2 regions of the Rhodococcus sp. PAMC28707 genome follow, and region 1 is predicted to be linked to the other one. Evidence: riboswitches for the same ligand, from Rfam matches in the RefSeq annotation. Region 1 holds a riboswitch; the other holds the start of a gene.
What was found. Region 1 has a riboswitch for cyclic di-AMP ahead of E5720_RS06055 (transglycosylase family protein). Riboswitches for the same ligand answer to the same signal wherever they lie in the genome.
Positions count from the first base shown of each region.

Region 2: linked by a shared signal. The riboswitch ahead of E5720_RS19545 (C40 family peptidase) and the one ahead of E5720_RS06055 (transglycosylase family protein) in region 1 are both predicted to bind cyclic di-AMP.

Region 1 is NZ_CP039253.1:1,333,548-1,345,473, reverse strand. Features, by position in the region: gene E5720_RS06085 (pyridoxal phosphate-dependent aminotransferase) at 1-512, opposite strand, end outside; gene E5720_RS21945 (LLM class flavin-dependent oxidoreductase) at 680-1,087, shown strand; gene E5720_RS21940 (hypothetical protein) at 1,159-1,362, shown strand; gene E5720_RS06075 (DUF3239 domain-containing protein) at 1,371-2,039, opposite strand; gene E5720_RS06070 (DNA repair helicase XPB) at 2,062-3,717, opposite strand; gene E5720_RS06065 (helicase-associated domain-containing protein) at 3,821-6,091, opposite strand; gene E5720_RS06060 (hypothetical protein) at 6,153-6,341, shown strand; gene E5720_RS06055 (transglycosylase family protein) at 6,402-7,016, opposite strand; cyclic di-AMP (ydaO/yuaA leader) riboswitch at 7,025-7,251, opposite strand; gene E5720_RS06050 (YccF domain-containing protein) at 7,489-7,860, opposite strand; gene E5720_RS06045 (hypothetical protein) at 7,877-8,095, opposite strand; gene E5720_RS06040 (cold-shock protein) at 8,239-8,652, shown strand; gene E5720_RS06035 (DUF2771 domain-containing protein) at 8,649-9,170, opposite strand; gene E5720_RS06030 (MFS transporter) at 9,171-10,757, opposite strand; gene E5720_RS06025 (glutaminyl-peptide cyclotransferase) at 10,802-11,605, opposite strand; gene E5720_RS06020 (DUF3027 domain-containing protein) at 11,647-11,926, shown strand, end outside.
Region 2 is NZ_CP039253.1:4,284,016-4,295,941, forward strand. Features, by position in the region: gene E5720_RS19510 (cytochrome c) at 1-84, opposite strand, end outside; gene E5720_RS19515 (heme-copper oxidase subunit III) at 228-839, opposite strand; gene E5720_RS19520 (hypothetical protein) at 991-1,476, shown strand; gene trpD (anthranilate phosphoribosyltransferase) at 1,585-2,658, shown strand; gene E5720_RS19530 (Lrp/AsnC ligand binding domain-containing protein) at 2,686-2,961, opposite strand; gene E5720_RS19535 (DEDD exonuclease domain-containing protein) at 3,014-4,744, opposite strand; cyclic di-AMP (ydaO/yuaA leader) riboswitch at 5,278-5,438, shown strand; gene E5720_RS19545 (C40 family peptidase) at 5,427-6,014, shown strand; gene E5720_RS19550 (C40 family peptidase) at 6,378-7,439, shown strand; gene E5720_RS19555 (hypothetical protein) at 7,462-8,769, shown strand; gene E5720_RS19560 (glycosyltransferase family 4 protein) at 8,784-9,908, shown strand; gene E5720_RS19565 (long-chain fatty acid--CoA ligase) at 9,962-11,770, opposite strand; gene E5720_RS19570 (polyketide cyclase / dehydrase and lipid transport) at 11,906-11,926, shown strand, end outside.

The DNA.
Region 1 (11,926 bases):
ACGAGAAGTCTGGTGTTCACCCCGATCGCACGTTCGAGCGCATCGAGGTCCACGGCGAAACCGGTTCCATCGGCGACGAGAGGGACCGAGGACCGACGGGCGCCGGCCAACGCGATCGCGGCAGCATACGAGTCGTAGAAGGGCTCGATCAGCAAGACCTCTTCACCGGGCTCGACGAGCCCGAGGATCGACGCGGCAATACCTTCGGTGGCACCGACGGTGACGAGAACCTCGCAGGACGGGTCGTAGTCGATGCCGTAGCGGCGAGAGCGATCGGCGGCGATAGCCTCGCGAAGGACCGGCATACCCGACCCTGGCGCATATTGATTCAGGCCGCCGGCTATAGCGTCCTGCGCGGCCGCGAGCATTGACGCCGGCCCGTCGGTGTCGGGAAATCCTTGACCCAGATTGACCGCGTCGCTCGCCACGGCGAGTGCTGTCATCTCCGCGAAGATCGTCGACGCGAAGGGGCGTAGACGCTCGACAGTTCGACTTCGGTGCTCCGCGGGCATTCATGCAGCGTAGCTGGTGTCGCATTCGGTACGCGCGCCTCGTCCAGGAGGTAAGAACCCCCCTACCCGTCGACGGTAGTGTCGATTGCATGAGATTCGGACTGTTCATCCCTCGAGGCTGACGACTGGATCTGGTCGGCATCGAACCCTCCGCACAGTGGGGAGTCATGCGAGATCTGGCTACGGCAGCCGACGCCGGATCATGGGAATCATTGTGGGTGTACGACCACTTCCACACTGTCTCCGAACCCACCGAGGAAGCCACGCACGAGCCATGGACTCTCATGTCCGCGATCGCTGCGTCGACCTCACGTATCCGGCACGGCCAGATGTGCACTGCGATGGCCTATCGCAACCTGCCTACCTGGCCAAGGTCGCCGCCACCGTCGATCCCCATCTCGGGCGGTCGCGTCGAGATGGGGATCGGTGCCGGTTGGTACGAGCAGGATTGGCGCGCATACGGTTACGGATTCCCGCCACCTCGCGAGCGTTTGGGCCGTCTCGACGAGAGCGTTCAGATTCTTCGGCAGGCCTGGACCACCGGATCGGTGACACGAACTTCGACAGCAACCTAGAGGCGCTATCGGTTTCACCGAGAAGGAGGTGGCGGATCGGTTGACGCAACTCGAAGATCGGCTCGGACAGTATGTCGGCGCAGAAAAAGCTGCAGCCGCTCTCGAAAATTTCCGCAACGCACCCGCCGTCGGAACCCCCCGCACAGATAATCGAGAACCTGACGGCGCTGAAGTCGAATGGGCTGTCGTACGGTATCTTCTATTTCCCCGAAGCTGCCTCCGATCGCTCCGGGATCGAACTGTTCGAGCGCGAAGTTATCCCGGCACTCGCCTGAGCCCGAACTTACCGAAGGTCCTCGGGCAGGTCGTGTGGATCGACCAACAGCTGCTGATTGTCGGCCGCACGCACCTTCTCGGACAGGCCGATGTTCGCAAGGAGCAGGGACCATTCGGGTTCGGTGATCTCCGCTGTGGCTCGCTCGATGACGGACGCGTCGGTGGTTCCCCAGGCAATGGGCATGGGGGAGACCATCTGCCAGGTGTCACCGGTGGTGTTCGTGGTCCGGTCGGCAAGCACCGCGATCGACGGAACCAGTTCCCCTTCGACCAGTTCATGGCCGGGTAGGGCGCGAATACTCCTGGTCACGAGCACATAGTGCCGTGCCTGGGCGTCGGGCTTCGCGATGTCCAGCAGAGCGAGAATGGTGACCCCCCGCGGACGGGTCTCGGCGATGACAGCCGGAATCAGCTGCCCCTTCGCGTAGAGGTCCTCGACTGCGCCCACCTTGCGAGGTGCCCATACCGTGACCCACAGCGAGGTCGCTGCAGCGATGAGAAACACCGCACCCAGGATGTACGACCACGGATGAGCCATCCAGAAGAACCATGCCGCGACGGCAATCAACACGACGGACGTGACGATCGCAGACACTCTGAGCCTGCGAACATCTGCCATCGTCTCGTTCACCGACGCGGCATGGGCTACATCGACAGGGAACTGGAAACGGCGCACATGCTCATTAGTAGCACGAATGTCAGATGGCAGGACCGAGCAAGTCGTCCGCGTCGGTGATTCGGTACGCATAACCCTGCTCGGCCAGGAATCGTTGCCGGTGTGCTGCATATTCGGCGTCGAGCGTATCCCGTGAAACGACGGAGTAGAAGTGCGCCTGACCGCCATCGTGCTTCGGACGCAGCAGACGTCCGAGTCGCTGTGCTTCCTCCTGACGTGAGCCGAAAGTTCCGGAAACCTGAACTGCCACAGAGGCTTCCGGTAGATCGATGGAGAAGTTCGCGACCTTGCTCACCACGAGGGTCGGGATCTCGCCCTTTCGGAAGGCATCGAACAGCACCTCGCGTTCCTTGTTCTTCGTCGAACCTTGAATCACCGGCGCGTTCAGTGCCTCGCCGAGCTCGTTCAACTGATCCAGGTAGGCGCCGATCACCAGGGTCGGCGCACCTTCGTGCTTGGCGAGGATCGACTTCACGACCGCCACCTTGGTGTGGGCCGTCGAACAGAGTTTGTACCGTTCCTCGGGCTCGGCAACCGCATACGCCATGCGCTCGGCGTCGGTCAGCGTCACCCGGACCTCGATGCACTCGGCGGGTGCGATCCACCCCTGTGCCTCGATGTCCTTCCACGGAGCGTCGTACCTCTTCGGCCCGATGAGCGAGAAGACGTCGCCCTCGCGGCCGTCCTCGCGCACCAGCGTTGCGGTCAACCCGAGGCGGCGACGTGATTGCAGATCTGCCGTCATCCGGAACACCGGCGCGGGTAGCAGGTGGACCTCGTCGTAGATCACCAAACCCCAGTCACGGGAATCGAACAGTTCGAGGTGTTTGTACTCACCCTTGGTGCGACGCGTGATCACCTGGTAGGTGGCGATCGTCACAGGGCGAATCTCCTTGCGCTCGCCGGAGTACTCACCGATCTCTTCCTCGGTGAGCGAAGTACGAGCGATCAGCTCACGCTTCCACTGACGGCCGGCGACGGTATTGGTGACGAGAATGAGCGTCGTCGCCTTGGCTTTGGCCATCGCGGCTGCGCCCACCATCGTCTTACCCGCACCACACGGAAGTACTACGACGCCGGAGCCACCGGCCCAGAACGAATCAGCGGCCATCGCCTGATAATCGCGCAGCGTCCACTTACCGCCCTCGGTGTCGAGTTCTATGGGATGCGCCTCGCCGTCGACATAACCGGCCAAGTCCTCCGCGGGCCAGCCGATCTTCAGCAGCAGCTGTTTGAGGTGGCCACGCTCGCTCGGATGGACGAGAACGGTGTCCTCGTCGACCATTGCACCGAGCATCGGAGCGATCTTCTTGTGCCGCATGACCTCGGTCAACACAGCGCGATCCAGGCTGATCAGTGAAAGCCCGTGGACCGGACTCTTCACCAACTGCAACCGGCCGTAACGCGCCATCGTGTCGACGATGTCGACGAGCAAAGGCTGCGGAACGGCGTAACGCGAGAAGTTGACGAGCGCGTCGACGACCTGTTCGGCATCATGGCCCGCGGCTCGCGCGTTCCACAGAGCAAGCGGAGTGATCCGATACGTGTGAATATGTTCGGGAGCACGTTCGAGTTCGGCGAACGGAGCAATGGCGGCGCGAGCGGCACCTGCGAGCTCGTGATCGACCTCGAGCAACAGGGTTTTGTCGGACTGGACGATCAGGGGGCCGTCGGTCACAGTTCCTCCTAGAGAACTTCGCGTTGCATGGAAGAAAGTGCGCAACTTCTCCATTGTCCTGATACAGCGCCCTCGGCGCCATGTGATGCTCGGCGCTCGGCGCCTAGTCGATCAGTGCGACCGAGGTGATGCGGTGCAAGGTGAACCGGCGGACCTCACCGGTTGCCGACACATATGCGTCGAGCTGGCCGCCGCCGACATTGACAGGATCGACGATGCGTTGCGATGCGACCCCCTGCGCGTCGACATACCCGATCGAGACACTTCGCCGAGCTTTCAGCGCGGTGTGGAGCAACGCCATCGTCGCCGATCCGGTGGCGCGCGTCCCATCGGCAAGGACTGGGCGCCCACCCGCACGAGATGCACGATCGCCGGCGCGTAGTTCCGAGACGAGACGGGTGAGCTGCTCGTCGGTGGCGATGGCAGGCGCCCTGAAAGCAGAGCGAACTCGGTGTAGCGGAATCCGGGCGCCGCGCGAGCGCAGATCGAGAATGATGCCGTTGGCGTCCTCACCTGCAGGTGCAAAACCTGCCGCGTCGAGCGCCCTCATGACTTCGTTGAGCGGCGCCTGGGAGATCGCGACCGTCGGTGCGAGCGCGCGTAGCGCGAGCTGTTCGGCAGCAGCAGAGGTCAGTACCTCGGCAAGCAGGGCCGGATCTTCACATCGCACGAACGACGCAGCGACCCCCGCGCGTAGTCGGCCGTGACGGCGGGCGACGTCGTCGATCAGGTAGGTCAATCCCTGGGGGACCGGCGTACGGGAGTGCGCGGCGAACAATGCGTGCAGCTCGGCCGCACTCATTCCGACGTCGAGCGCCCGGCGAAGGGAGTTCTCGGTGATCCGATAGACCGTCGCAGCACCCGCGGATTCGACATCGGCGACGAGTTCGATCCTATGCTCGAGATCGGGCTCGAGGGGACCGGGCGCGACGAGCGTGAGGTCGGCCTGAATCAGGACGTAATCGATCGGTTCGGGCAGCGCAGCACGCATTGCGGCCTCGGCGTCGCCGCCGTGCAGGAGCGCCTTACCCGGCGTCGACAGCGCTCCGCGGGCGACGATGCCCATAGCCGTCGCCTCGCCGATCATCTTCGATACCGGCCGAAGCGCGTATCGCGACATTGCACGTGGTCGACGCCAGGCGAGGCCGCGCGAGACCTCGCCTTCGGCGATGGCATTGCCCGGGCCCAGTTCGGCAAGGAACTCGAGAATCGTTCGACGGTCGCGAGGAGCAGCAGGGGAGCGCACTTCTTCGGACAACGCGGCAACCGGTTTGTCGTTGGGGTCACGCATCCCGATCAGCCAGGGCGCACGTTGTACATCCAGCCATGCCGCGGCGAGGGTATGCCATCGGGATGCCGGAGTCGCGGTGGTCCACGGTTCGACGGCTGGGGTCGGACCCCAGTAGTCCTCGCCCGAATCGTTGGGTGGCAGCGGATCGGGGGTTCCGCTGGTGATGAGCGATGCAGCTGCCAGCACTTCCAAAAGCAGGCTGACGCGGTGTTCGTCGAGCCCGGTTGCCTTGGTGATGCGCTTGACTTCACGTACGCCCAGGCCACCGGCTTTGAGCGCGGGGGCGGGCGTGATCGACAGTGCTTCGATGATGAGGGCACAATGCCGAATCAGTTCCAGGGCCTCACCCGCTGCGGCAGCATTGACGTCGGTGAGGGGGTATTTGATGCTGGCGCGCTTCGGCGGCGTCAGCGACGTCGGATCGAAAATCGGCTCGCCGCGTAGGGCCTGGCCAACCTGCTGAGGGAGTTCTACAGTCTGTTCGTCGAGCCAGATCAGCAGCCCGGCGCGCAGTAGCTTCTGCACCGGACGATCCTCGGACGTGCCCGGTGCAGCATCCCTGGTACGTCCAGTCGGTGATGAACGAGCCAGTGTCATGAGCAGGGTGCGTTCACCTTCCCCAATTCGAGCGAGCGCGTCGGTGATTCGCTCGGGGGTGAGGTCGTCGGTCGGGTCGAGTAGTCGCCCGATTCGCCACGGGACCGCATCCCGCGCCGCCGGCGGCATCCGAATCGAGCCCGTTCCCCAGATGAGTGCTCGTTCTCGCAGAAATCCGAGGGCTTTGTCGACGGCCTTGGTCGTGGCTCGCTTGCCGACAGCAGCATCGAGTCGCTCGCGGTCGACCGGCATTTCGTGGGCGCCCTCGAGCGCAAGGATCTCCAGAATCGTCAGCGCCAACGTGTCGAGTGCGTCAGCGCAGCGCAGGATCGAGGCACGCTGTTCGGCCCGTCCGGCGAGTACGCCGATGGTCGTCGGTGGTGGCACGGTGAGGTCGGGTCGCAGCGTGAGGATGCTGACGAGCTCGTTATCGGTCCGTGAAGAAAGCCACGCTGCGAGGTCTGGAGGCACTGCAGTATCGGTCATCGACTACCAGATTAGAGACCTGGACTGGCTTTGGGTGCAGCGCAGGTGTCAAAATGGTCCCATGGTGAACAAGTCGAAGAAGCCCTACGTAGATCCAGGCTGGCCGGAAACCGCTCGCGGCGACCATGCGGTCAGTGAATTGGCGTCCTCGCGCTCGGGAAGCTTGTCGCCGTTCGGCGAGGAAACCGAGTTTCCGTTGCCCGTGGACCAACTGCTGTACGCCCATCCAGTGACCGTCATCAACCGTTAATTCCGACCATAGAAAAAGGCCCCCGAGTGATCGGGGGCCTTTTTCTATGGTGTGGGGTTTCTACTGAGGCAGGAATGCCTTGTTTGCCTGGTAGAAATTGACGACCTGTGGGTCGAGCTGGATGCCCTGTGTCGCGTTCTGAATGAACGAAGCGATCGCCGGATCGTTCGTGACGGTCTGAACGGCGCTCGTGATGCCGTCGATTACCTCGGCGCTGCCGTCGATGGTGGGGATGCTCGTGAGGTCGGGGAGCTTGGGTGCCTCGGGAGCGGACTGTGGGGATGCAGGCGCGCTGCGTTCGCTGGGCGAACTGCTCAGGCCAAGGCTCGACGAGCAGGAAGGCCATGCGCCCCAACCCTGCGAGGCGAGAACCTTCTCGGCGACGACAATCTGCTCTTCGCGGCTGGCCTGGTTCGCGGTGGCGGCATACTGCCCGCCGCCATGTGAACTCCAGGTGCTCGGCGAGAACTGCAGGCCACCCTGGAATCCGTTTCCGGTGTTGATGCCCCAGTTACCGCCTGCTTCGCACTGTGCGAGGCGGTCCCAATCGGAATCGGGGGCTGCACTGGCGGTGCCGGTGAAGGCCATGCCTGCTGTGCCCATGATGGCGCCGGTGACGGCGACCTTGGCTACGGTCCGGCCGGTGGTGGTCGGCTTGCGATGACGTCCGCTCATACGAGTTGAAATCCTCTCCACAGGCGCCTGCGAGGTCAGCTGTCGGGTTCGGGCTGAGAGGTAGCCCGGCCCAGCGCTTCCAAGTGGAAGTGCGTGGGCTTCACCCCAAGGAAATTCTCTGCCGAGGTAGTGAATTTCCGGTTATCCGAGAGGACGTGTGGGTCCCCCGTCCTCGTCCCCTGGGTGTTCTTGTGGGGGTCCGTTCCCGCGGGACGAGGTTTGGCGCTGCGGGTCCGGATTCAGCCGAAGTTTCTCAGCCGTGGACGACCGTACTGAAATTCCCGCGGAGTGTCACTATTTGGTAACTCTTGGTTTTTCGAGTTGTCCGGATGTGCGGCCCAGCACAGTTTTCGTCATCGGCCGAATGTGCAGCTAGCGGCGTTGCTGCTCGTTGAACCCCTGCTTGTTGCGCGTCCGTTACCTGGCTGTTATGTGATGGAAGTCACACCCATCCGCGAATGGGGCTGGAGTGTCAGGAGTCGACGATGTCCTTGCCGAGCGGCATGAGTGAGATGGGGACCATTTTGAGGTTCGCGACGGCGAGTGGAATGCCGATGATCGTGATCGCCATCGCAATCGCCGACACCACATGCGCGATGGCGAGCCAGATGCCGGCAACGATGAGCCAGATTACGTTGCCGACGACCGCCGCGACCCCCGATGTCGGTTTGTCGACGATCGTCTTGCCGAACGGCCACAGGGCGTAGACGCCGATGCGGAACGACGCGATACCGAACGGGATCGTGATGATGAGGATGCAGCAGATTATGCCCGCCGCAAAGTAGCCGATAGCCAGCCATAGTCCGCCGAAGATCAACCAGATGATGTTGAGAACGACTCGCATGTGGTGCCCCCCCTGTTTATCTCGCCCGCCGGCCGGACAGCAATGCAAACACTATCGCCAGCACGAAGCCCAGGGGCGAGAAGATCATTGCGGTCAGATAAAGCCACAGTGGGGGGTCGTCGCCGGAAAGCGCAGGCACCGCGAAGATGGCGACTATCGCGATCAACCCGATCGCAAATATCGCCAACGAGATACGAAGAAGGGTCGTGCCGTTTCGGGGTGTTTGATCAGCCACGTCGGTAACGGTAGCCCGACAAACCGGCGTGCTGCCGAGCACTCCTTCGCGCTATGCTGGGTCATTCGCGTCCAACACCGCTGTTGGACGCGAAATTTGTGCAAAACAGGCTATTTACCGAGACAAATGGACGGGTGAGCGCAGTGCCTACCGGCAAGGTGAAGTGGTACGACGTCGACAAGGGATTCGGCTTCCTCTCGCAAGAAGAAGGAGAGGACGTCTACGTCCGCTCGTCGGCGCTGCCAGCGGGTGTCGAGGGCCTCAAAGCAGGTCAGCGCGTCGAGTTCGGTATGGCCGCAGGACGCCGTGGGCCTCAGGCGCTGAGCCTGAAAGTTCTCGAGCCGGCTCCCACCCTGCGTCAGAACACCGCCAACCGTCGTGAGCCCGTCGAGCGTAAGCACACGCCCGACGAGCTGCACGGGATGGTCGAGGACATGATCACGCTTCTCGAGGCAACGATCCAGCCTGAACTGCGTAAGGGTAAGTACCCCGATCGCAAGACCGCTCAGAAGATCTCCGAAGTGGTCAGGGCGGTTGCGCGCGAGCTCGACAGCTAACCGGTCGGTGTCGTCGCGATCGACCAGATCGCGTGGCTGATGATCTCTTCCTGCTGGGTGTCGGTGTCGATGATGCCGGAGGGCAACCTGATTTCGACGCCCAGCAGTGCTCGTCCGTCGGCGTCGACGGGTGGCACGGTCAGACCCAGTTTCTGATCGGGCAGGTACAGCGAGTCTGTTTCGACGACGTCGGCCCCGGCATCGTCGGAATACACAGCTGCGAGAATCCACGGCGCCGAGGTGATCTCGGAGGGCAAAGACAGCTGCAGCGGATAGCCCTCCCGAACCGGCACGCTGGCGCTCGATCCATCGTTCTCACACAGTGGCGCCTCGACGGGGCAGTACAGGTACGGCTCGACGGTGACGGCTTTCCCGTCTGCGAATGCCGTGATGGTCGGTCGGTGCGCTGGAGCGTTGGAGACGAGTTGCGCGAGCACGGCGACGAATGCCACGCCGACGACGATCAGTCCGGCAGCTCCGATCGCCAGTAGCTTCATTGTCTTCGGTGCAAGATTCACTTAACTCACGTTCTCTTGGGGTGAATAGTCGGGACCGCGCTGCTCGGCGTGCTCGGGTCGGTTTCCGCCGAGTCCGGGAAGCAAAGTCTTGCCGCGGTAGGTGAGGATGGTCTGCACCAGGCCGATCGTAAGCAAAATCGAGACGACCGTGAAGCCGAGCCAGTACTCGGTGGGCAACAGCACTCCCAGCGTTCCGCCAAGTACCCAGCACAGCTGGAGGACGGTCTCCGAACGCCCGAATCCGGACGCAATGGATTCGGGTGGGAGATCGGATTGCAGAGATGCATCGAGCGAGACCTTGGCGAGCGCACTCGCACAGGAGGCGACGAGCGCGGCCAATGCGGCGGTCAGCAGGCTGTCGGTGACGGCCGCGACGATAGCAACGACGGTGACAGCGAACGTACATCGGATGATCATGATGGACGGGCGGCCGAGCTTGATCCGAGCGCCCGCGGCGTTGCCGGAGAAATTGCCGATTGCTGCGCATGCACCGACAAGTCCGAGCATCGCGGCCTGCTTGATCGGTTCGTGTTCGGTCTGAGCCTTGGCGACGAAGGCTATGTAGAGCGTCAGAAATCCGGTGAGAATGCGTACGGTTCCGTTGCCCCACAGGCCGACGATGACGGCTTTGCCCAGCGGTTGGCGGCGGTTCTTCGGTGGTGTGGTCCCAGGCTTTGCACGGTGCATCACCTCTGTCTCGGCGTCGTCACCGTGGTATCGCAAGGTGGCTGGAACTTCGCCTTCGGTCACTTCGACCCACGACGGGATCCGCATGCTGAGGTAGGCGCCCAGCACGGTGACGGCAGCTACGAACCACAGTGCGCCCGGCGATCCGGAAAGCCAGGCGATAGCGCCCGCGATGCCGCCGGCGACGATTGTTCCGCCGATCAGGCCGAACACTGTCAGGCGAGAATTGACACGAACGAGGTCGATCTCGGGTGGAAGTACACGCGGCGTCACGGCGCTCTTGAGTACTGCAAAGGATTTACTGAACACCAGCATGCCGAGCGCAGCCGGATAGAGAATCCAGCTGTCGAAGTTGAACACCAGCACAACGGCCAGCACGGTCCGTAGCAGGAACGAACCGGCGAGCGCGAGCCGTCGACCATGCTGCAGCCGATCGAGCATCGGTCCGATCAGCGGCGCTATCAAAGCGAACGGAGCGATGGTGATGACGAGATACAGCGCAACCTTCGTCTTGTCCTCACCGGTCGCGGCGGAGAAGAAGAGTGTGTTGGCCAACGCGACAGCCGTGGCGGCGTCGGAGGCGAAGTTGGCCATCGTCGCGTACGTCAGCGCGGTGAGTCCAGATTTGTCGGCACCGTCTGCTTTCGCGGCTCGATGGAAAGTCGCGATGCCCTTGTTGGTGAGCTCGCGGCTGCGCATCGCAGCGACGCGAGTGACGGTCAACTTGCGGGGCATGGGCGGCGGCTTCGGTCCACGCGGACGATCACCCGGCGGGGTAGTCGACGGGTGAAGAGGAGGCAGCGGAGTTCTGCGGCTGGCGGTGCGTGGAGCCGGCGGATAGTTCTCGAACCCCGGGTGGTCCTCTCCCGGCGGGGTGTCGGAGTTTCGAGGATCTGTCACGTCGTCAATTCTGTCCTAAAACCGGAGGGTGTGAGTACACCGACTCACTCCACGGGTGTGAACTCCACCTCGAACATGCTCGGCCACAGCTTTCCCGTCACCAGAAAGCGGTCGGTGTCGGGTATTTGGGCGATCCCGTTGAGCACGTCTGCGCCGTCGCGTTCGCGCTCGGACATCGAGTTCCACAGCGGTTCGGCATCGATGATCTCCGACACCGTCCCGGTGGCAGGGTCGATCCTCGCAATATCGAACGTGCGCCAGATGTTGGCGTAGACCGATCCGTCTTCGGCGCATTCGAGTTCGTTCAACGATTCGAGCGGCGTTCCGTCGAGCGTTACTTCGACGGTGCCGGTGGCCTCGAACGTGTCCGGATCACGGAAAGTCAGCATCGAGGACCCGTCGCTCATCACCAGGCCGTCCGCTGCCGCGCAAAGACCCCAGCCTTCACCGTCGTAGCCGACCTCGCGCGCGCCGGCCAGAGTGGTCTTGTCTCGGGCGAACGCGATTCCGTTCTGCCAGGTGATCTGCCACACGGTATCGCCGGCGACGGTCAGGCCCTCGCCGAAGTACTGGGCAGACAGATACACACGCCGCAGTTCTTTGCCCGTGTCCAACGACGACACGCGCACGTACGACGAACCCTTGCGGCCGGTGCCCTCGTAGAGCTCGCCGTTGTCGATCTGCAGACCCTGGGTGAATGCGGAACGGTCGTGCTCGAGGGTCCTGACCACGGTGACCGTCGACCTCATTGCCGGAAAATCTGCGCTGACCTCGCGTTCCGTCGAGCACCCGACAAGCAGAATAGGCACCGCGAGGACGCCGAGCACGCGGCGGAGCGAGGCGATCATCTGCACCATCATGGCAGCCCGAACTGGGCACTCCGGAAGTGATGCGGCAAAATGAACCTGTGAGTTTCGCATCTTTCCCAGAGCTCGACCAGATTCGTCCTGTCCTAGCGGAAGCCGCCGAGTTGGCGCGCCGTGCTCTGATCGACCTGGGTGAAGGCGGCGTCGGCGATTATCTCGGTGTCACCGCCGAGGACGACAGTGCGGCGACACATCGCTTCATCGCCGACCTACCCGGCTACCGCGGATGGCAATGGGCCGTGGTCGTCGCAGCCCCCGCCGACGCGGACAGTGCCACCGTCAGCGAACTCGTCCTGCTGCCGG
Region 2 (11,926 bases), 1.8 Mb from region 1:
GAGTACTACTGCGCCTGTCACACGGCGGCGAACCCTGCGCTGCCGCCGACTCTTCACTGCTGAAGGAGAACCGGCTGACGTCATATCTGTGTTGTCGCCGGGTGATGCTGGGGGAGATGAGCTCATCTTCTATCCCTTGTCGTGTCGGGACGGACTGAACGCCTGGGATTGATTCCTGACGTTCATTGTTGTCGACGAAATCGAGATACTTGCTTCAACGATATTCATCAGCGGATGAAGTAAATGGTGGCGAACAGCGCTATCCAGACGATGTCGACGAAGTGCCAGTAGTACGACACGACGATCGCAGCTGTTGCCTGAGCGGGAGTGAACTTACTGACCAGCGTTCGCGTGATCAGGAAGACGAAAGCGATGAGTCCACCGATCACATGGAGGCCGTGGAATCCGGTCGTGATGTAAAAGACCGAGCCATAGACGCTCGAAGAGATCGTGGTGCCTTCTTCCACCAGGTGGTAGTACTCGTATCCCTGGCCGGCGACGAACAACGTCCCCATTATCAACGTGATGATGTACCAACGTCGCAGTCCGAAGACGTCACCGCGCTCAGCGGCGAATACGCCTAGCTGGCAGGTGAAGGAGGACGCGATCAGAACGGTTGTCACCGGTACCGCGAGACCGAGGTTCAGCTCGGTCGGTTCCGGTGGCCAAATGCCGTTTGCCTGCGCCCTCGCGACGAAATACATCGCAAAAAGTCCAGCGAAAAACATTAGTTCGCTCGACAACCACACTATGGTGCCGACGCTGACCATATTAGGACGGTTCAGCGAGTGCACGCGTTGGGTGATTGCCGATCCTTGTGTCCCTACAGCGCTCGTCACAAAGAGAAGTATGACTGCCCGTAGTACCGATTGCCTACCCGGGTCCTGTGTTGGCGCGTCGCAACCATCGGCGCAGGCTCTTTCCCCAGTAGAGGCGCTGGTCGGCGGCACCGGTCACGCTTGGGTGAGGGCGTCGTGGAAGGGTTGCCTCATGTCAACGAACGGTAAGACGGGTTGGTTCCGACGGTGGTTTTCGCGCGCTCGGTCGATCCCACTCGACCCCGCCAGAACCGATTTGCTCGTCGTGGCATCGTCCTTCGACGATGCCGTGCCATGTTCTGCGGCGTTGGAACGCGGTACACAACAGAATGCATGGGTGGAGGATGCGGAAGTCGTCCTTCGGCACCACCTGATCCTGCCGCCGGACCTGATCGACGACGCGGCGGCGATCGCTGCCCAAGACGGTTACGAGCGGGCCCCCGGTTCGATGACGATGGATTCGCCCGAGATCAACGGCTACCAGCCCGCCGTCGATGGAGGCGTTCCGATCATCCTGCAGCGCATACAGGTGCTGGACGCGCTGCACTGCTCACAAGAGCGTTCTCGCATGGCTGGGCTCGCGCAACGCCGCGGTGGAATCGTTTTGGGCTGGGACGCCTTACAACCTGGTTCCGACGCAAGCCGCGTCGCTGACTAAGCTTTCGCCACATTGCGAACCTATGACGTAGTGCAACCGCGTCATAGGTTCGGTCGGGCCACACCGGTGCCGAAGATATGGCCGTCAGTTCAGGAAGGCACGGAAATGATGACCGCACCGATCAACGACGAGTCGAGCAGGACCTGGAAGAGCATTCTGGGGGCCTTGACGTCGTGGGTCGATTTGTCGAGTGCCGATACGGCCTGGGCGATGGACGAGATCATGTCCGATCACGCCACCGCCGCGCAGATTGCCGCCTTCGGGGTGGCCCTCAAGATGAAGGGACCTACTCCGGCAGAGGTGGGTGGACTCGCCGACTCGATGCTCGCGCATGCCTCTCTTGTCGATAGTGAACCGAATTCGGTGGACGTCGTCGGTACCGGTGGCGACGGTGCAGACACGGTGAACATCTCGACGATGGCCGCGATCGTGGCGGCGGCAGCGGGTGCTCCGGTGGTCAAGCATGGGAATCGAGCGGCATCGTCACAGAGCGGTACGACCGATGTTCTGGAAGCACTGGGAGTCAAGTTCGGTCTGGGACCGAGTGGAGTTGCCGAAAGCGTTCGCGATGTCGGTATCGGGTTCTGTTTCGCCCCGGTATTCCATCCCGCGCTGCGGTTCGCGGGCCCGCCGCGGAAGGAGATCGGCATTCCGACGGTTTTCAATATCCTTGGTCCACTCACCAACCCCGGTCGGCCGCGATCAGGGTTGATCGGGTGCGCATTCGAGGCACTGGTGCCGGTTGTCGCAGGGGTGTTCGCCGGTCGTGGCACGAGCGCTCTCGTGGTCCGCGGTGACGACGGCCTCGATGAGATCACGATGTCCACCACTACCAGCGTGCACGTCGTTTCCGGAGGCATGGTCACTGCAACGACGATCGATCCGAAGGACTTCGGGTTCGACTACGTACCGCTGTCGGCGCTCAAAGGCGGTGACGCCGCGTTCAATGCGAGAGTGGTGCACGCGGTTCTAGCAGGAGAGACCGGCCCGGTGCGCGACGCAGTTCTATTGAACGCGGCAGCCGCGCTGACTGCTTACGCCGGAATAGCCGAAGGAATCGATGCCGGCGACATCATCGGTGCTCTCTCTGCAGGGTTGGTGCGCGCAACGAAGGCTGTCGACTCCGGTGCGGCAGCGACACTGCTGGCCCGATGGGTGAGCCGGTCGAACGAGCTGGATTGATCCGACCGGCTTCGGCGCGGATGTGCCTCACTCGCCGATCGAAAACCCCGCGTCGATATCGGCGCTCGAATACGACTGAAACGCGATGTGCGTCGCAGTATTGAGGACGCCGGCCACCTTGTTGATCCGTTGCGTCACAACCTCGGCGATCTGCTGATGATCGCGAACCTTGACGATGGCGATCAGGTCGACATCTCCCGCACACGAATAGACCTCGGACACACCGTCGACGTCCGCCACTGCTTGCGCGGTCTCGGGGATGGCACTTGCCTCGGCGTCGATCATGACAATGGCGTGGATCATGGGTCTCCCTCATTCGATGCGCGAACACGCGTACGTTGCGACTCCCCGGAGCTTAGAGGGCGTACCGGTCGGGGTACGGCGACGCGCTGTACTCGTGGCGGGATGCTGCGCGAGAAATACTGCACCATTCTTTCCACGCCCCAGCGCCGTATACCGGCTCGGCGTACCCGTCGGTGGTCCGCACTATGCGGACGCCGTCGGAGTCCAGCCACCGGGCAATGAGGCCCACCTCCTCGGGCGATGCGCCGCGCAGCGGAGTGGCGTCCGGGGTGACGGTCTCGGCGGCGGCGGTGATGGCCTCCACGGCCGGCATCGGGTGTACGCGACGCGCGGTGGTAGCCGCGCCCGCCAGCCGCCCGTTGCGAATCACTGCGAGTTCCCATCCTCCTTCCGCAGTTTTCCTGGCGGCTACGAGTTCGGTGATGGCTGCGACCGCGGCGAGACGGTGCATTCTTCGGATCATGTCGGCGAGAACGGTGAGTCGATCACGCAGACGGGCTGCCGATTCGAAAAGCTCGGTGTCGGCGAGTTGTGTGACCCGTACTCGCGCCGCGTCCAACATGGAGTTGTCGACGCCGTCGATCAAAGCGTGGAATCGCGCGGGATACACCGAGTAGTCGTCGGGCGAGAGCACACCTGCCGTCGCTGCCGCGCAACCGCCCACCGCGGTCGGTGGGCAATTCTGTCCGTGTGTGCCGGTGCGTGGGATGCGATTGGAGCAGGTGCGGATCGAACCGAATTCGGAGATGAGCGCCGCGGCGTCCGCGGCATCACTTCGCGCTGTGAAGGGCCCGAGTGAGCTGGTCGTCGGTGTTCTGACGACGGAAAGCCGTGGAAACGCTTCGACCGTCGTGGTGATCCACCATCCCTTTTTGGGGAACTTCGATCGGCGGTTGTACGGCGGGATGTGCGCGCTCAACAACCGGAGTTCACGTACACCTGCTTCGAGACCGTGAGCACACTCGACATAGTCGACATCGACAGCAAGGCCGACCATCTCCTTCATCCGGCCGCGAGTTTCCGAACCGGTGAAGTAGTTCCGGACTCGACGTTGCAGATTGGTCGAGGTACCGACGTACAAGACCTCCTTGCCCGGCCCCGTGAACAGGTATACCCCCGGGGTCCGGGGGAGGTGGGCGGCGAGGGATCGCTTCGCACGCTGTCCGGCTGAGACATTTGGGAGATAGTCGACGAGTTCGGCGTAGCTGTGCACACCCTGATTTCCGACACGCTCGATCAGCGCGTGCAATACGTCTACCGTCGCGCGAGCGTCGTCCAAGGCGCGGTGAGTCGGTGTCGTGCTGACGTCGAACAACGATGCGAGTGCCGACAATTTCACTGATGGGGCCTCGTCGCGGGTGAGTACACGACGCGCCAGTTTGACGGTGCACAAAACTTGGAACTTGGGCCAGGCGATATCCAGTCGGCTGGCAGCGGCTCGGAGAAAACCGGTGTCGAACCCCGCATTGTGGGCGACGAGGACTGCGCCCCGTGCGAATTCCAGGAAGCCGGGAAGTACACGCTCGATGCGCGGTGCGTCGATCAGCATCGCGGAGGTGATTCCGGTCAGCTCGACGATGAAAGGCGGAATCGATCGGCCTGGATCGACGAGTGTGGCGAACTCTCCGATCACCTCACCTCCACGGACCTTGACCGCCCCGATCTCGGTGATCGCTTCGGTATCGGCGCTGCCGCCCGTCGTCTCCAAATCGACGACCACGAAAGTCGTCTGATGTAGCGGGGTGTCCAGTTCATCGAAAGTCAGCTGGATCGGAAGGGTCACAGGACAGGACGGTAGATGGCGGTACCGACAGAATCCTGCGTTGTCGTTTTCGTGGAAGGCGTGTCGTACCTCGCCGATAAGTTCGCCCGAAACAAGTCGGAAGTTCGGGCTGAAACACAAAAGAGACGAGGATCACATGATGGTGGATTGTAGTGACTGCAGGGTTCGAGACATCGCGTGCGGAGACTGCGTCGTAACCGTCCTTCTCGGAGCTCCGGGAGTGGCAGGTTCGGCGGGTGTAGATGTCTGGTCTGCAACGTCGAAAATAGACATCGACCAGGCGGAACTAGGTGCTGTCGGGGTCCTGGCGGAGGTCGGGCTCGTCCCATATTTGCGTTTGGTCGTGGAGAACGACGACGCCCACCGGGGTGCTTCGTTACCGTCCTGTGATTCAAGCCCGGATCGACGTGCGATGTAGTCCGGTTTTCAGATTTTCGAGCCTCTTCGGCGCGTCGGGGTCGACACGGGGGGATGCCATTTCGTAACCTTCCTGAGACCTTGCGGAGTCTCGCCAGTCCAGACAGGAGTGGCGTCGCAAGTCACCGCCTAATCGGGTACTCGTCAGAGTGGCCGTACCGGGAACCCGATTTCTACTGGGGTGAATCCCGCCGGATCGCATTTTGCGAACGGTGGGTAGGGCTGATCTTCCCAGCCCGAACCCGTCAGCTAACTCGGTCGGCGGATGAGTGGAAGAAACGGAGCACAACCTCTCGTGGCGTCACATACTTCAACCCGCCAATTGCGTCGAATACTCGTAGCCGGTGCGATCACTGCCGGCGCGGTCATTTTGCCCGCTGCCCCCGCAATGGCGGCCCCCATCACGATCCCGGGTGTCGGTACGTTCGAAATACCTGAGATCCCGGGCTTGCCCCCGTTGCCGGCTGTCCCTGGACTCCCCGGCGCGCCGGCACCCATCGCTCCGCAGGTCACTCCGGCTGCGAAAGCAGTGCAGGCCGCAGAGTCCAAGGTCGGGTCCCCGTACGTTTACGGTGCATCCGGTCCTGACTCGTTCGATTGCTCCGGTCTGGTTCAGTGGGCATACAAGCAGGCCGGCGTCAGCTTGCCCCGTACGAGCTACGACCAGGCGTCCGCTGGTGTTCCGGTATCCCAGTCCGATCTTCAGCCGGGAGATGTCGTCTCCTTCTACGGTGGATCGCATTCGGGTATCTACGCAGGCGGCGGCAACGTAATCCACGCATCCACCTCGGGTGTTCCCGTCAAGGTTGCACCGGTGTCGTCGATGCCGTTCGACGGAGCTCGTCGATACTGAGTCGTGTGATCGGTACGCAAACAGCATCAGGACCCGGTCTTGCCGGCCGCGGACCTGGTGCTGTTTCGTCGTTTCGCCGGGCCGAGGCGTGCTTGTCCGCCCCTGGATCCGGTCTTGGTTGGACACTGGCGTGACGATTCCGTAATCTTGCCGAGTCCTGACGGTGTAAAAGTCCGAATGTTCGAAAAGTTCCGCTGTATCCGACTTCATTCTCGCCCACGTAACGAAACTGATGGGTAGAGTTTGTTTTCAGCCAATCATGCGCACTTCAGTCGTTTGTGCACTGATGAGCGAACGTCGCAGCAAATCTGCACTGCGCCATTGCTTCATCGACACACCTGCAAGAACGGAGAGTCACCTTCTGTGGCGACACCGACAGTCAAGAATGTTGCTCGATCCAAACGCAGCGTCCTCGCCGCTGCAGCCTGTGCGCTGTGTCTACTCGTCGCACCGGCCGCAACAGCCCAGGCGCAGCCGGGAATAGACAGTGCATCCGATGCGCAGACGCGGTTGTCGGACCTTGCTCGTGAGTCCGAGCAAACGACGGAGGCGTTGCACAACGCGCAAATAGATCTCGATGCCAAGACTGCAGTGCAGCGCGAAGCAGAGTCCGCCGTCGAGACTCATCAGAGCGCGCTCGCGGTCGCCGAGGCGGCGTTGGCCGAGCTGAAGCCCGCTGTGGACAAAGTGGCCAACGTCAACTATCAGGGTGGTCGAACGAACAGGCTGTTCGCCGTGATGGTCAGCGATTCACCCCAACAACTGTTGGACCAGATGTCGGCCCTCGACATCATTTCCGCGGAGACTTCCAGGCAGGTCGGGCAGTTCAAGCAAGCGACGACCGATGCCGCTGCGGCCGAGGAAGCCTCCCGTAGCGCTGCAGACGCGGCGCGCGCGGCTGCAGATCAAGCCAAAATGGTCAGCGACGATCTGCAGGCCAAGCAGAGCGAACTTCAAGGGCAAACGGCAGAAGTAATGGCGGCGTTCAGCGCGCTGTCCGGCGCCGAACGGAGTGACTACGCGGGCAGTCCGCTACCTCCAGGATTCGACCTGTCGAAGATCATCGCGGGATTGGTTCCGGGATCGGGGTCCGGCGCTCTGCAGGCAGGTCTGACGCAGATAGGTAAACCGTATGTGTGGGGCGCTACCGGACCCGATGGCTTCGACTGCTCAGGGCTGGTCGTGTGGGCCTACAAGCAGGTCGGCAAGACGCTCCCGCGGTCCAGCCAGGCGCAAGCTGCCGGCGGAACCCCAGTCGATCAGAAGAGCCTCCAGCCAGGCGACGTCGTTCTCTTCTATCCGGATGCCTCGCATGTCGGCCTGTACGCCGGTAACGGCAACGTGCTGCATGCCTCGACGTTCGGGGTGCCGGTGAAGGTTCAGTCGATGGCGTCGTTCCCGTTCTACGGTGCGCGCCGGTACTGACAGCTCCAGCTTGGTTCACTCGATGACTGTCCGCCGATCTTTATCGGCGGCAGTCCTCGTCGGCGCTCTTGTATGGGTTTCGGGATGTACAGCCTCCGGCCCGCTGGCCGAGTCGACGATGCCTATGCCTATGCCCTCGAATCCTTACGAGGAACAGCGCAGGGCGGGCGTCGAACAGCTTCTGGTGGATTGGGCGGATGCGGTTTCCTCCAACGACGATGCTGAACTGCAAGCTCTGGTCGATCCGGCAGCGTCGCCTGAGTTCCTGCAATCGCTGATCCGCACCGCATCGAACCTCTCGGATGTGCCGCGGTCCGAGTGGGGCTACGAAATCGTGGACGAGCCGGAAACACCCGTCCCTTCCGAAATTGCCGAGCGTGTGGGGGCCGCCGACGTGTGGGCGCCGCCGGTGGTTCTTCGGTATGGCATCGACGGGCCGGATGACCTACCGACCCGCAGACCGATCTCGTTGCTCGTGGCCGAGCGCGACGATAGATGGCGACTGGTGTCCGACACAGACGTACCAGGTATCGACCGACATACCTGGCGGGGACCGTGGGACTTCGGGCCGGTAACGGCCACGCCGATCACGACGGCCGGGGGAACATCGATGGTGCTGGGCAAACAAGAGCAGAACCTGCTCACCTCTCGGCTTGCCACCGAGTTGCCGGCCGCGGTCGAGGCAGTTGCGGACTTCGTGGGTGACGACTGGCCGCGAAAGACGCTGATAGTGACGACGAGTTCTACAGATGAGTTCCTCGCGTCGGCAGGGGGAGTTGCAGGCCCGGATGTGGCGGCTGTGTCCGTCTCTGATGTCGTTGTACCCGGGAATCCGGTGACTGGGCAGCGTGTCGTCTTCTCTCCCTCCGCTGCCGAGCGATTGACCGAGTTCACTACTCGCTCGGTCCTGCGTCACGAACTCACGCACATTGCCGCTCGCGCGAACACAATCGACGGATCGCCGACATGGATGCTCGAGGGGTTCGCTGATTATTCGGGGTACCGCGGATCGGGTGTCGACTTCGCCACGCTGGCTCCGACCCTGAGTCGTGCAGTCGGGGTGGGCGGACCGCCGACGGTTCTCCCGGCAGACTCCGATTTTTCGGCGGGTGGGCTCCGTTCCACCCTCGCGTACGAATCCGCATGGTCCCTGGCAGCGTTCGTCGCTGAGCGATACGGTGAGCCGGTGCTGCGAGATCTCTACGCGCAGTTGGCAACCGGTCCGCAAACAGACACCGAGATCAACGCGGGTCTCGAAGCGACTGTCGGGCCTGGAACCGACACATTCATCGCGGACTGGGGGGCTTGGGTTGCGCATAATGCGAGCTGACCTACGGTGGTGCAATGGGTCGGACGCTCTTGGTAACGAATGACTTTCCCCCGCGTCCCGGAGGTATCCAGTCCTATCTCCAGAGCATCGCGGATAGATTCCCACCCGAAGAGCTGGTGGTGTACGCCCCCCGGTGGCGGGGCGATAGTCATCTCGCGTTCGATGCATGCCAACCGTACGAAGTGGTCCGGCACCCCACGACGCTGATGCTACCGACGCCGCTGGTGGCACGAAGAGCTGCGCAGCTTGTGAAGTCGCACGATTGCGACAGTGTGTGGTTCGGTGCGGCAGCGCCGCTCGCGGTGATGGCTCCAGTGGTCAGACGCGCAGGGGCAGAGACGATCATCGCCAGCACCCATGGACACGAAGTGGGATGGTCGATGATTCCAGGTGGTCGCGGAACGCTGCGAGCGATCGGCAACTCCGTCGACACAGTGACGTACGTAAGCAAGTACACGCGAGGACGGTTCGCGTCGGCCTTCGGTCCACAGGCCGCGCTCGAGCATGTGCCGCCGGGTGTCGACACCGATAAGTTCAAGCCGGATTCCGGCGCGCGAGCGGAACTTCGGGCCCGCTACGGGTTGGGGGATCGACCGACGATACTGTGTCTGTCGCGCTTGGTACCGCGCAAGGGACAGGATTTTCTCATCCGGTCGATGCAGGGGATCAGAGAGGCGATCGACGGTGCGGTTCTGGTTATCGTCGGTGGCGGGCCGTACGAGGGCACCTTACGCGCGCTGGTCCGCAGCTGCGGCGTGGAAGATCACGTGATCTTCACTGGCACAGTCCGTTCGGCAGAGCTGGCCGCGCATCACACGATCGCGGACGTCTTCGCGATGCCGAGCAGAACTCGCGGCTGGGGGCTCGACGTCGAGGGTCTGGGGATCGTCTACCTGGAAGCGTCGGCGTGCGGCGTGCCGGTCGTCGCCGGCATGTCCGGTGGCGCACCGGAAACGGTGCGGCAGAACGAAACCGGACTTGTAGTCGATGGTCGTTCGGTCGAGCAGATCACCGAGGCGATCGTCCGAATTCTGTCCGATGCGACGCTCGCCGCATCGATGGGCGCGGCTGGACGTGAGTGGGTCGAAAAGAGCTGGCGCTGGGATACTCTCGCGCAGAAGCTGCGCAGCCTGCTCTGATCCGCGCCCTGTTCCCTTGTGCGTGTGGTCGGCACAAGGGAACAGACCGGTGACTACTTGGAGTAGATCGCTTCGACGTCGTCCGCGTAGGTCTTGGTGATCACATTGCGTTTGAGCTTCATCGTCGGTGTCACCTCGCCCGCCTCCTCGGTGAAGTCGTTCGGCAGGATCCGGTACTTCTTGATCCCTTCGGCGTGTGAGACGGACTTGTTTGCCTCATCGATCGCCGCATCGATCTCTGCGATCAGGTCCGGATCGGTGGCCAGGTCTGCTGCAGACGAATCTGCGGGTTTGGAGTTGCGCGCCTTCCAGCCGATCAGGGCTTCGGCATCGAGCGTCACCAATGCGCCGATGAACGGCTTCTGATCGCCGACGACGATCGCTTGACTGATCAGGGCATGTGCGCGCAGCTGATCTTCCAGACCTGCGGGCGAGACGTTCTTTCCGCCGGCGGTGACGATCAATTCTTTCTTGCGGCCGGTGATCGTGATGTACCCGTCGGCGTCGAGCGATCCGAGATCGCCGGTACGGAACCACCCGTCATCCAGGGACTCGGCAGTCGCTTCTTCGTTACGCCAGTAGCCGGCGAACACAACAGGGCCGCGCAGCTGAATTTCACCGTCGGGGGCGATACGGACGGTATTGCCGGGGAGAGGTCGACCGACACTGCCGACATGTTGATAGCCGATGGTATTCACCGCAAACGCTGCGCTGGTCTCGGTCAGGCCGTAGCCCTCGTAGATCGGTACCCCGATTCCGCGATAGAAGTGGCCGAGTCGTGCGCCGAGCGGCGCGCCGCCGGAGATCGCCAGCTTGCAGTTACCACCTAGAGCAGCACGGAGTTTCGAGTACACGAGCTTGTCGAACACTGCATGCTTGACTCGAAGTACGACTCCGGTCGAGCCTTCGTCCTTCGACTGGCTCCACGCGACAGCTGTGTCGGCGGCCGTGTCGAAAATCTTTCCCTTGCCGTCGGCATGTGCCTTCTGTCGGGCAGTGTTGAATACTTTCTCGAATACGCGGGGCACCGACAAGATGAAATCCGGCTTGAACGACCCGAACGTGGCGACGAGGTTGGGGATGTCATTCGTGTGGCCGACTGTCGTCCCCGCATCGAAGGCTGCAATCGTGACGGCGCGGGCCAACACGTGCGCGAGCGGCAGGAACATCAGGGTCCGCGTGCCACCTCTCAGCAGTGTCTTGAGCGTCGTCTCGCGGATTCCCTTGGACTCCGCGAGGAGATTGGCATGGGTGAGCTGCACGCCCTTGGGACGGCCGGTAGTACCCGAGGTGTAGATGAGGGTCGCCGGATCGGACGAACGTAGGGCGGCGACACGTGCTTCGACCACGCCGTCGGCAGTGGCCGCACCGAGTTCGATCAATTCGTGGATCGCGCCGGTATCGGCAGTTGCGCCGTCCACCTGGAACGTCCTACGTACCGTCTTCGAGGCTGCGACGACATCGGCGGCTTCGTCGCGATGCTGCTTGTTTTCCAGCACGAGCAGAACCGGCTCGGCGTCGGACAGGATCCACTCGACCTGATTGGCAGATGATGTCTCGTAAATCGGAACCGTAACGCAGCCTGCCGCCCAGATCGCGTAGTCGAGCACCGACCATTCGTAGCGCGTCGAGGACATCAGTGCAACGCGATCACCCTGCTCGACTCCTGAGGCAATCAGGCCTTTGGCAACCGATACGACCTGAGTCGCGAACTGCTCGGCAGTGACGTCGGTCCAACTGCCGTTCTCTTGGCGAAGAAACGCCACCGACTCGGGTGCCGTAGCCCGGCGGGTGAAAACGGAATCGACTGCCGATTCCCCGTCCTCGATTTCGAATCGGGCGGGCACAGTGAACTCACGCACGGGGGTACCTCCAACAACGGATCGGTTAGCTCTACTCACGAGTAGCTCGGATTGTTTGTACTGTAGTCCGGCTTTCTGGAGCAGTTCGACCGCCTCAGGTGCGGCGCCGCGAAAGATATATGTGAAGCTCTTTCGATGAGCAGTATCCAAGTAGCG